2 regions of the Streptosporangium sp. NBC_01755 genome follow, and region 2 is predicted to be linked to the other one. Evidence: riboswitches for the same ligand, from Rfam matches in the RefSeq annotation. Region 2 holds a riboswitch; the other holds the start of a gene.
The links. A riboswitch is a leader RNA that binds a small molecule or an ion and turns the genes downstream of it on or off. The one in region 2 is predicted to bind cyclic di-AMP.
Positions count from the first base shown of each region.

Region 1 (5,443 bases), 3.7 Mb from region 2:
AAGGGAGAGCACGTGCTCGGAATCGAAGACTGCCTCACTGAGGTAATGGCCATCCCCGGCGCCCTGGACGCGATCCTCATCGATCAGACCAGCGGGACGGTCGTGGCGACCGGTGGTGCGAGCCGCCACGGTGACGTGGAGAGATCTGCCGCGGGACTGAGCGAGACCCTGCGCGCGACGCTGGACGGGCTCGCCGTCACCGCACCGGGCGGTACGGTCCGGATCGACGACATGATCATAACCACGGACGGCGGCCACCATTTACTGAGGCCGTTGGAAACGCTTTTCGACGGCCCTCTGGTCATTTACGTCAGGCTCGATCTGAAACGGTCGAACCTGGCACTGGCCCGCCACCGCCTCCAGGCCCTTTCCGGCCGCCTGATCTCGACGTGAAGCCGTGCCAAGCATCGAGATCATCCTCAGTGGGCTCGCCGGTGATCGCGCCACCGGCTCGCTCCGCCTCGGTAAGGCGGGCGTCATCTATCTCACCGACGGCCGCGTGACCTACGCCGAGAGCGCGTCCGCCCCCCGGCTGGAGGACCTGCTGGCGGCCTGCCGCGGGATCTCCGCCCATGCCCTGCGACAGGCCAGGCAGGTCGCCTCCGAGGATCTGCGGGGCGGCGAGCCGCCGGTCGCCGCCCCGCAGATCCTCGGAGGCGACCGGCTCCTCGCACAGGGCCTGCTCACCAGGGGTGAGCTGGAGTTCTGCGTGCTGAGCACGGTGCTCGACGCCAGCTACTTCCTGTTGGAGGCAACCGGGCACCGGCCCAGGTTCCGGCGGGGAGAGCGGCACTGGCTCGGACCGCAGTGGTACTTCGACGCGGCCGGCCTGCTCCGGGAGTGCAAGCGGAGGAAGGCGCAGTTGGAACAGACCTGGCCGTCCGCGGAGCTGGACACGCTCCCGGTCGTCCCGCGAAGGCGGATCACCGCCCAGCGGGTGGTGCTGAGCTCACTGCAGTGGGAGGTGCTGGTCGGCGCCGACTCCACGGCGCCCCCGGCCGACCTGGCGCGCAAGCTGGGCCGCCCGGCGTACTCGGTGCTGCTCGCCGTACGGCAGCTCGCCTCCCGTGGGCTGCTGCGCATCCCGGAACCCGACGCGGCCGCCGCACCCGCCACGCAGGACCCGCTGCCGAGGCGGACGAGGGGGGCCACGGAGATCCCGGCAGCCGGAACGGGCTCCCTGGCGACGCCTGCGTCGCTTCCCGGAGCCACCGGGGACCCGACCGACGTCAACCTGCTCATCCGGCTCAGGAACGCATTGGAGGCACTGACTTGAGCCTGGTTCGATGCCGCCGATAAGGCTGCGGACGCTGAAGCTGATCGGAAGGAGGGTGTCGGTGGAACTGCGTGAGGAGATACACCGCGAGATGGCGCTGTTGCGGGAGCGGATACCCGACGTGGACGGGAGCATCGCGTGCAGCGTCGACGGTCTGACCCTGGCCAGTGATCTGGGCGACGGCACCTCCACCGAGCAGACCGGCGCGCTCTCCTCCGCGCTGCTGGCCCTCAGCCGCCGGATGACCGGCATGGCCGGCAAGGGCGCCTTCGAGGAGACGCTGATCTCCGGCACCAACGGCTACGCGGCCTGCTACGCCGCCGGCCCCAAGATCGTCCTCACGGTTCTGGCACGCCCGGGGACCAACCTCGGGCTGCTCAGGCTGGAGGGTCGCAAGACGGCGGCCAGATTGGCCGCCATCACCTCACGGATATCGATAACTCAGTGATCGGAGGCAGACATGGGCAACATGGACATCTCTCTCAAGGAGATGATGGCGATCGACGGTGCCATCGGCGCGGTGATCGTGGACTACAACAGCGGGATGGCGCTGGGCGCGCTCGGCGGTTCCAAGGATCTCGACCTCCAGGTGGCGGCCGCGGGTAACACCGAGGTCGTCAAGGCCAAGATGCGGACCATGGAGTCGCTCGGCCTCAAGGACGGCATCGAGGACATCCTCATCACGCTCGGCACGCAATACCACGTGATCCGCCCGCTCTCCGGCCGGAGCGGCAAAGGCCTGTTCATCTACATGGCCCTCGACCGGAACCGGGCCAACCTCGCGCTCGCACGGCACATCCTGCGCGGCATCGAGGAGCGGCTCGAGGTCTGATCCTCCTGCGGCCCGTGCCCCGGGGGGCACGGGCCGCAGGAGGATCTCATCGGATCGCGTCGGCGAAGGAAAGCCGGAGATCGTGCCGGACCTCAGCTCTCCTCGGCGCCCGCCCTACCGCGGAGACGGCCGGCGACCAGGTAGGTGGCACCACCCGCGGCGAGCACTCCCGCCAGGGCCAGGCCGGCGGCCGTGCCGGCGGACGGACCGGCCGAGGTGACGGCCGCCACCGGGGCGGCGGCGCCCAGGTCCCGGACACCCTGCTCGGCGGCCTTGGCGTCGGCGCCGGACAGGGCGACCGGCTTGGCGGCGATGCTCGCCTCAGGTGCGGTGAGCGGCTCGGACATGATCTTGGGCTTGGCGAACGTCTGGATCACCTGCTGGGTCTTCACAGACTTCTTGGACTGCTCGGCCTTGACCAGGACCGTCTGCGGAGGCTTCGCCGGGTTCGCGTCCCGGTAGCGCCAGGCACCGGTGGCGAACGCCACGGGGTGGTTCTTCTTGCCCACGCCGTCGCCCCACTTGGTGACCACGTACTTGATGTCGATGTGGCCCATGCCGCCGTTGCCGTCCACACCCAGCGTGGCGGAGTTGAACCGGCCGTCGGTCAGGTCGGCGAAGGTCTTGGCATCAATGTCGATCATGATGCCCCGGTTGGAGGGCACGCCGGGACCGCGGTCACCGACGAAGAACTTGGCCTTCTTGCCCTTGTAGATGACATAGCCCTCGGTGAACAGGGGCCAGCTCGGGCTGGCGATCATGCCCTTCTGCATCGGCTTGCCACTGGCCGGCAGGCCGGTGTCACCGGCCCGGCCCGAGGAGTCGTCCCAGAAGTAGGAGGCCCTGGTCGAGCCCTCAAGGAGAACGGTCTCGTTGGCGGCCACCACGGTGTCCGCGCCGGGGGAGGCAACGGAGGCAGTGGCACCGGCAGCGGCGACGGAGGCGGGAGCGGCGGAGGAGGCGGGCAGCGCGGAGGCCACACCGCTGGAGACGAGCACGCCGGCACCGACCAGAGCGGCGGTGGCGAGGCGGTTCTTGTACGGGAGGTTCTTCGGGAGGTTCTTATGCAGGCCGTTCTTGTGCAGGTCAAAAGGAAGACGCATGAAGAAGAGGCTCTTTCGCGAGGGAACGGGGCAGCCACGTGCGACGCATGGGGAGGAGTGCAGTGGCGGGGACGCGCTCATCGGAAAAGTGGCGTGGCAGGATCAGTCGATCGCTACGCGGAGCACGATCCAGGTGCCGCGCTCAGGCGCGGCGACAGGGGTCAGCGACGAAGTTCAGGTGGTCGGCACGGGCAGAGCGGGCACCGACGTGGTGACGCGGTGATCCATGAGGGGGATCTCCTCTCCAGCTCGTCTACCGGGTTAGCTGACGGGTTCGAGCGGTGGAGTTGCCCTACCGCCGCACGTTCGCGGCGGATTCACCCCGGAAAAATGGTTCCCCGGTTCCCCGGACCATGCGGGCCCTGTGGGATTCGACGTCGGCCGGCCGCTCCCTCTTGTGAAGGGCAGGTCGCCAACCGATACCCATGGACACTACTCACGAAATCGGACAAAGCAAAGCAAATGCCATGAAAACCCCAGAAGATCTACCTACTACCCCCAAGAAAGCCCCATCGGGGACCCCGTCACACCAACAGCCGCCCTACCAGCGAGAACGTCTTGCCGATCTCGGGTTTCACACCCCGGAGACCCGCGGCGGGCAAGCTCAGTCCCACCAGAACGACCAGGCGTTCCTGCCCTTGATCTGCTCGGCGTAGTCGATGAGACTCCCCGCGCCCTGGATGATGCTGTCGGGGCAGAACGTCCAGTGCTCCGCGGCGACGTGCAGGGCGTGCTCCGAGGTCGTCGGAGGTGCGGCGACGCTGAGGTCGAGGGTGTTGAACCCCATGCCGACCACCCGCACCCCGAACCTGTCCTCCCAGCTCCGCACCACGGCCGCGAGCGGGACCATCCACTCGTTGTGGTTCAGGGCACCCTGCCAGCCCATGACGGCGAGAGCGTCGGCCCCGCGCTCGACCGCGACGAGCCCGAGCGGGGTCCTGCGCTCGGCCACCAGGCCGGCGTACCAGTCGGCGACCACGCCGGGATCGGCGGCAGGCCTTCCCGAAGGGGCCGGACCCGGACATTCGACTCCGAAGGGGTCGAGGATTTCGAGCTGGTCGATGTGGGCCTTGACGATCCAGTCGGACCACACCTCGGCCATGAACGCGGCGGCCTGGTAGTTGTCGATCTCGACGGCGGCGTCCGGGGCGATCTGACCGGCCGACCAGGGCTGCACCGAGTCCTCCAGCAGCACCGGCCACAGGCCGGAGTGCTCGTGCTGGGACCGCAGCCGTGCCCAGTACTCGCCGGAGACCGCCACCTCACTCAGCCAGAACGCCGGACGGCGACGGAGCGAGAGCTGAGCGTAACCGGGGTCGGGCCACACCACGTCCCCCGGTGGCAGGTCCACCGAGAGCCTCCGGCCCTCACCTCCGCTGCTTCCGTCGGCCCCGTCAGCGAACAACTGGCCCAGAACTGGCGGAAGCTTCCCACGCTCGCACTCGCTCATTCCTACCGATCCGATCCTGCCCACGGACCAATTTTGGCCTGTCAACCGTCCCGAGGGACAGTTCTGCCCTGGTCCAGGCAAAAATTATCGGTACAGGGGGAACGGAGCCTGGCGGGTGTCAGTCCTTCACCGCCCCGCCCAGCCCGGCCACCAGCCTGCGCTGGACGGCCACGAAGAAGATCAGCACAGGAACGGTCATCAGCGTCGAGGCCGCCATGATGCCGCCCCAGTCGTTCTCGTCGGGCTTGAAGAAGACCAGCAGGGCCGAGGGCAGCGTCTGGTTGTCCCTGGCCGAGATGATGAAGGTCCTGGCGGAAGATGAAGTCGTTCCAGGCGGTGATGAACGAGAAGACACTCGTGGCGACCAGTCCCGGCGCGACGAGGGGAAAGAGGATCCGCCACAGGATCACCGGCCGGCTCGCGCCGTCGATCATCGCGGCCTCCTCCAGCGTCCGGGGAGAGCCTCCCCCGCCGCGCCGACCTCGACCTGCTCCGCCCGTCCGACGGGGTCAGCCGCTGACCGCTCACCGGAGCGGGCACTCCGCGGCGGGCGGCGGCGCGGGGAGCGTGCCCGCCCCCGCGACCCGCATCGGGCGGGGTCGAACGGGTTGACGACGGACACCCCCGTGCCGTCGAAGTCCTTGACGTTCCGGCTGACCAGGGTCCAGCCGTTCACCCTGGCTGTGGCGGCTGTCTTCGCGACTTCTCATCTTCCGCGCCCAGGTAGTGGCATCAATGTAGACTTCATCTAAGTAAGATTGATTATTACTAAGGTAGGATCG
Region 1 covers NZ_CP109131.1:1,624,051-1,629,493, forward strand. The annotation lists gene OG884_RS07295 (roadblock/LC7 domain-containing protein) at 13-393, shown strand; gene OG884_RS07300 (hypothetical protein) at 398-1,276, shown strand; gene OG884_RS07305 (roadblock/LC7 domain-containing protein) at 1,338-1,724, shown strand; gene OG884_RS07310 (hypothetical protein) at 1,737-2,108, shown strand; gene OG884_RS07315 (hypothetical protein) at 2,201-3,211, opposite strand; gene OG884_RS07320 (hypothetical protein) at 3,210-3,434, shown strand; cyclic di-AMP (ydaO/yuaA leader) riboswitch at 3,447-3,598, opposite strand; gene OG884_RS07325 (DUF4253 domain-containing protein) at 3,816-4,562, opposite strand; partial or broken gene OG884_RS07330 (carbohydrate ABC transporter permease) at 4,780-5,119, opposite strand; gene OG884_RS07335 (hypothetical protein) at 5,092-5,337, opposite strand.
Region 1: it holds a riboswitch for cyclic di-AMP, as region 2 does, so the genes downstream of both, OG884_RS07315 (hypothetical protein) here and OG884_RS29115 (C40 family peptidase) in region 2, are expected to answer to the same signal.

Region 2 (5,443 bases):
CTGCCGGCGCTGTCGGTCCATCGCGCTCTCCCGGGTGGCGTGCGTCACAAGGCGATCCGCACAGTCGTAACCTAAGAGCAAGCGCTTGTCCATAAACAGTTCACGGCAGGGTCGGCGGCAGGCCGTCTTGCGGTCAGGTCGGGGTCAGGGTGCGGTAGCCGTACCCTTGACGTGAAGACCGATCCGAGTAGGGGCCGTGATGAGTTCAGCCGGAGAGGGCCTGTCTCGTCCGTTACCCGAGCAGGTTCGCTTACATGTCGTGGAGCTGGCATCCCAGATCCTCGGCTCCATGCCCGCCGCCTCGGTGCCGCCGCCGCTGAAGGGGATCGCCAAATTCGACCCCCGCAAGCGCGCCAAGCTGGGTGGCGCGCCCATCGCCGCGCAGCTGGAGACCGACAAGAAGTTCCGCGAACTGGTCGCGGAGACCCTGACCACCGGCTGGCCGGAACTGGTCGCGAGCCTCGCCGAGGGCGCGGTCCCGCCGGCCGCGGAGCCCGTCATGGTGGCCGCGGCCGCCTACCTGACCCGGCCGCCCGGCTGGGTGGACATGGTGGAGGCGGCTCGCGCGGACCTGGAGCGGTCGGCCGTCGCCGCCGAGGGTTCCGCGCAGGAGCAGACGCTCTCCCGGCTGCGCGAGCAGCTGGCCGGTCAGAAGAGCGCGGCCAAGGAGGAGTCCGAGCGACTGCGCGAGCAGCTCAAGACCTCGCGCTCGGAGGTCTCCGACCTGCGCCGAAGGCTGCACGAAGCCCGGGAGCGGGCCAGGGCGGCCGAGGCGCGTGCCGCCGACGCCTGGGAGGCGGCCGAGGAGGCGAAGGCCGCCGCGCTCTCGGCGGGGGGCACCGTGGAGAGCGAGCTGCGCCGCCTGCGTGAGCGGCTGGCCGACGCCGAGCGTCAGCTGGAGTCGACACGCAGGGCGGCCCGTGAGGGCCGCAGCGTGGAGGACACCAAGGTCCGCATGCTGCTCGACGCCCTGCAGGACGCCGCCGCGGGGCTTCGCAGGGAGCTCGCCCTGCCCTCCGGCATCCACCGTCCCGCCGACTCGGTGGCCTCGGTGGCGCCGGGCAGGCAAGGTGTCCAGGCGGTTCCCGCGCGGGCGCTCGCCGACGACGACCCCGCACTGCTCGACCAGTTGCTCGCGCTGCCGCAGATCCACCTGATCGTCGACGGCTACAACGTGACCAAGACCGGTTACGGCACGTTCACCCTCGCCGACCAGCGCAATCGCCTTCTCACCGGCCTCGGCGCGCTCTATGCGCAGACCCGTACCGAGCTGACCTGCGTTTTCGACGGAGCCGAGTTGAACGGTCCGGTTCCCGTGTCGGCGCCCAGGGGGGTGCGCGTGATGTTCAGCGCCCCGGGGCAGATCGCCGACGACCTGATCCGCCAGCTGGTCCGCGCCGAGCCCACGGGACGCGCGGTGGCGGTGGTCTCCTCGGATCGAGAGGTGGCCGAGTCGGTCCGCAGGATGGGCGCCCGGCCGGTCCCCTCGCTGCTTCTTCTGAAACGTCTGGGCCGGGCGTAAACCTTTCCTGCCCGTGGCGCATCGGATCATCCGGGAGGTTTGATTCGATGAAGAAGATCATAGTGCTCGCCCTCACCGTCCTCGCCGTGGGTGCGACCGTCACCACACCCGCGGCGGCCGCGACGGCCGCCATTCCCAAGGGCTTCCTGCTGTACGAGAAGGACGCCGCGAAGAAGGACGACGACCCCGAGACCAACTGGAAGGTCGGCAACTCGGCGAAGGCCGGGCTGGCCGTCAACCCGTGCGGCAAGGCCACGCTGGCCAGGGCCGGCAGGGTGGTCGCGCGGACGGTGACCTTCACCGGTGTCCCGGACTTCATGAAGGTCGAGCAGGTGATTCTGTACCGCTCGAAGGCGGCTGCCGCCGGAGCCGTCGCCCAGGTGCGCTCCGCCCTGACCGCCTGCCGCTCCAACACCGACGCGGGCTCCGCCTACCGCTACGCCTCCTCGCGCCTGACCGGGCTCGGAGACGAGGCGCTGAAGGTCTCCGGGCAGGTCTACTACGGAGGGAAGGCCGGGGTCGGCGGTGAGCGGAGCGTGCTGGTCAGGAAGGGCAACGCGGTCCTGGTCTACCTCTGGGCCGGAGAGTACTCCAAGCCCGCGCAGAGCGACTGGGCCACCCAGTTGCGCGACGCCAGAAAGATGACCGGCAAGATCTGCGGCATCGCCGGTTGCTGAGACGTCGCCGGCTGCTGACCGGGTGATCCCGGCGCTCGCCCGGGATACCGGAGCTGCCACCTGCGGCTGTAGAGCAAAGCATGCGAAAAGGTGATCTAAACCTTACTTGTTCTGTACTATTCGCCGCAGGTCTGTGCAGTCTGGAGGCGTTGACGTGGCCGTGGCTGGTGTGCCGGTTGGACTGATTCGGATACCGGTGGCGGCCGGGCTCGCCCTCGCACTGCTGATGCTGCCGGTGGGCGGAGCGTCCGCGGAGCCGAAGCCGACACTCGCGCAGGCCAAGAAGAAGCTGGAGAAGCTCAACGAGCAGGCCGATCAGGTCGTCGAGAAGTACAACCAGGCCTCGGAGAAGTGGAAGCGGGCCAGGAAGAAGTACATGACGCTGACCGGCGAACTCGCCCGCCAGAGCGAGCAGGTCGCCGGGCTGCGCAAGGAGCTCGTCACGATGGCGGTCAGCACCTACCAGGTCGGTGCGATCAACGGCTGGGAAGGCATGATCTACCAGTCCGACCCCGGCGCGCTGCTGAGCGGCCTGGCCGCGGTCGACCAGATGTCGGCTTCCCGCGCCCAGTCGCTGGGCGCCTTCGACACGGCCACCAAGACGCTGCGGATCAACAGGAACCTGGCCAAGGGTGCGCTGAGCGAGGCCGACGAGACGCGCGACGAGCTGGCCAGGGAGAAGGCCAAGGCCGACAAGATGGTCAGGGTCCAGACGAAGCTCCTGCGCGAACTCAACGTCTTCAAGGCGGGCGACCCGGACAGCACCGGAATCCAGTACACCGGCCCCGCCTCGGGCAACGCCCGCGCCGCGCTGCAGTTCGCCTTCGCGCAGGTCGGCAAGCCCTACCAGTACGGTGGCACGGGCCCCGGCGGCTGGGACTGCTCCGGCCTCCTCCAGGCCGCCTGGCGCAGCGGGGGAGTCAGCCTGCCGCGGACCACCTGGGAGCAGTGGAGCTGGGGCGCGAGCCGCAAGGTCTCACTGAACGACCTCCAGCCGGGCGACCTCATCTTCAGCGAGGGCCTGGGGCACGTCAGCATGTACGCGGGCAACGGCCGGATCGTGCACGCCCCGCAGACCGGCGACGTCGTCAAGGTCGTCCCGCTGTCGGCCTACGGCCGTCGTCTCGCCGGAGCCGTCCGCCCCTGACGCACGGTGCGGGGTCCTGCCCCGCCGGCCGTGTACCCGACGCCGGCCGTGTACCCGGTGCCTCGCACCGGGTACGGCACCTTCCGCCGGCTCCTCGAAGCGATGCTCGACGCCGCCGGGTTCGAGATTCGTCGAGGCGGACTTCGGAGAGTCGATCACGGCGCCCGCACGTGCGTCCGGCGCCGACCCGCCTGCCGGCGACCGCAGCTGCGGGGCCTCTCACTAGATCACCCGATAATCCGGCAAGTGTGATGAATATTACAGAAATCACGATTTATCAGGTGTGATGTCAGAAGTGTGACGAGAGTCATATCTCGATAGCATAAATGGCTATTAAGCAGGGATAACGGTAAGATCAAGAAGACTTATCGATCTTCCTGCTCGGTGAATGCTTTGCCAAAAATTGAAGAATCGGGGTAACTTCTGGCATTGCGACGTTCAAGCCAGGTCGTCGCGGTGAATGTCGGTCTTCGGGCCGGTTTCTCGATAGAAATCCAACCGGCCGCCGTGCCCCTGCCGGGGGCGGACCTCATTACGGCGGCCCGCCGAATCCATACAGCCAGGAGGTATGGAACCGGGGACCCAAAAGGCCCGACACATCGTGGCCAGGGGGTGAATCGGCGCATTTGTGCCGTAGGGCATCTTCCAAGCCCGAACCCGTCAGCTAACCCGGTAGGCATCAGTGGAAGCACCAAGGAGAAATCCTGTCTACCACCCCGTTTAACACCCGTCTGTCGCGCCTTTTCCGCCTTTCCCTCGGCGGCATCGCCCTCACCCTGACCGCCTCAGCCGGAGCGGTCACCCTGGGATCCACGGCGGCCGGGGCGATGACGGACAGCACCCCTGAGATCCTGGTCAACACCGCGGCCGGCGTCTCCGAGCAGGTCGAGAGCACGAAGAGTACCGACACCCGGGCCGTGAACAAGACCAAGGCCGACGCCAATGTGAAGACCAAGATGAGCAGGGCGGCCCTGCAGAAGACTCGGGCCCGCAAGGCCGTCTCGGCGGCCAAGAAGCAGGTCGGTGATCCGTACCGGTGGGGCGCCTCCGGTCCGGGCGCGTTCGACTGCTCAGGGCTCGTCAAATACGCCTGGCGCAAGGCGGGCGTGTCCATCCCCCGGATCACGCACAGCCAGTACCGGGCGATCAGGAAGAAGGTCTCGTGGAGCCGACTGCGCCCCGGTGACCTGATGTTCTTCAGTGGAAAGGGCCACGTCGGCATGTACGTCGGCGAGGGCAGGATGGTCCACTCGCCGAGCAGCGGCAAGACGGTCCGGATCGTGAAGCTGAAGGGGTACTACAGGTCCTCCTTCGCCGGAGCGGTCCGGCCCGGAGCCTGAGCAGGGCGCAGCGGCCCCGTCCATGTCAACAGGGACGGGGCCGCTCCGTTTCCCGGCGAAGGTCGCGAGCGCGTGGCCGCGATGCGGGGCAGCCCGGTTCCGTGCTTCCTGGTTCCGTGCTTCCTGGTTCTGTGCTTCCGGCAAGGTGCGGTGCGATACCGGTCGAGTAACATCGACTCGCTATGTCCGTCCCGAAGGGGCGCCGCGCCGTGCTCGCCGGGATGCTGGCGCTGATGAGCGTCGGCCCGTTCGCCGGGACGGGACCTCTCCTGGCCGGAGCCGGGCCGCTCCCGCGCGACTCCCGGGACCCTCGGCACCTTTCCGCCCCCCACGATCCTCCCCGCGACGTCGGAGAACTCCCCGGCGACCTTCGTGACCTGTGGCCCGGCGCCGCCGTCGTCGTCCGGAGCGAGCACTCCCTCGTGATCGGTCACGGCGTCGCGCCCGCCGTCCTGCGGGACCTGGCCGCCAGGGCCGACCGGGCCCGCCGCGCGGTCGCGGCGATCTGGGGGCCGGTCCGGGCGGTGATCCTTTTTCCCGCCACCGATGCCGAGGCCGCGGTGCTCGCCGGGGCCGGGAGCACACACGGCCTGGCCGCGCTGGCGACCGCGGATCGGGTGATCGTCCTGCCCTCCGGCTACGCGAGGCTCACCACGGCCGGAAGGGACGTGGTGATCACGCACGAGCTCGTTCACGTGGCCACCGGCGCGACCCGTGGCGGCCGGGTGCCGACGTGGCTGTCGGAGGGCTTCGCCGA
Region 2 covers NZ_CP109131.1:6,112,456-6,117,898, forward strand. The annotation lists gene OG884_RS29100 (NYN domain-containing protein) at 260-1,522, shown strand; gene OG884_RS29105 (hypothetical protein) at 1,570-2,199, shown strand; gene OG884_RS29110 (C40 family peptidase) at 2,369-3,346, shown strand; cyclic di-AMP (ydaO/yuaA leader) riboswitch at 3,880-4,040, shown strand; gene OG884_RS29115 (C40 family peptidase) at 4,174-4,686, shown strand; gene OG884_RS29120 (hypothetical protein) at 4,869-5,443, shown strand, end outside.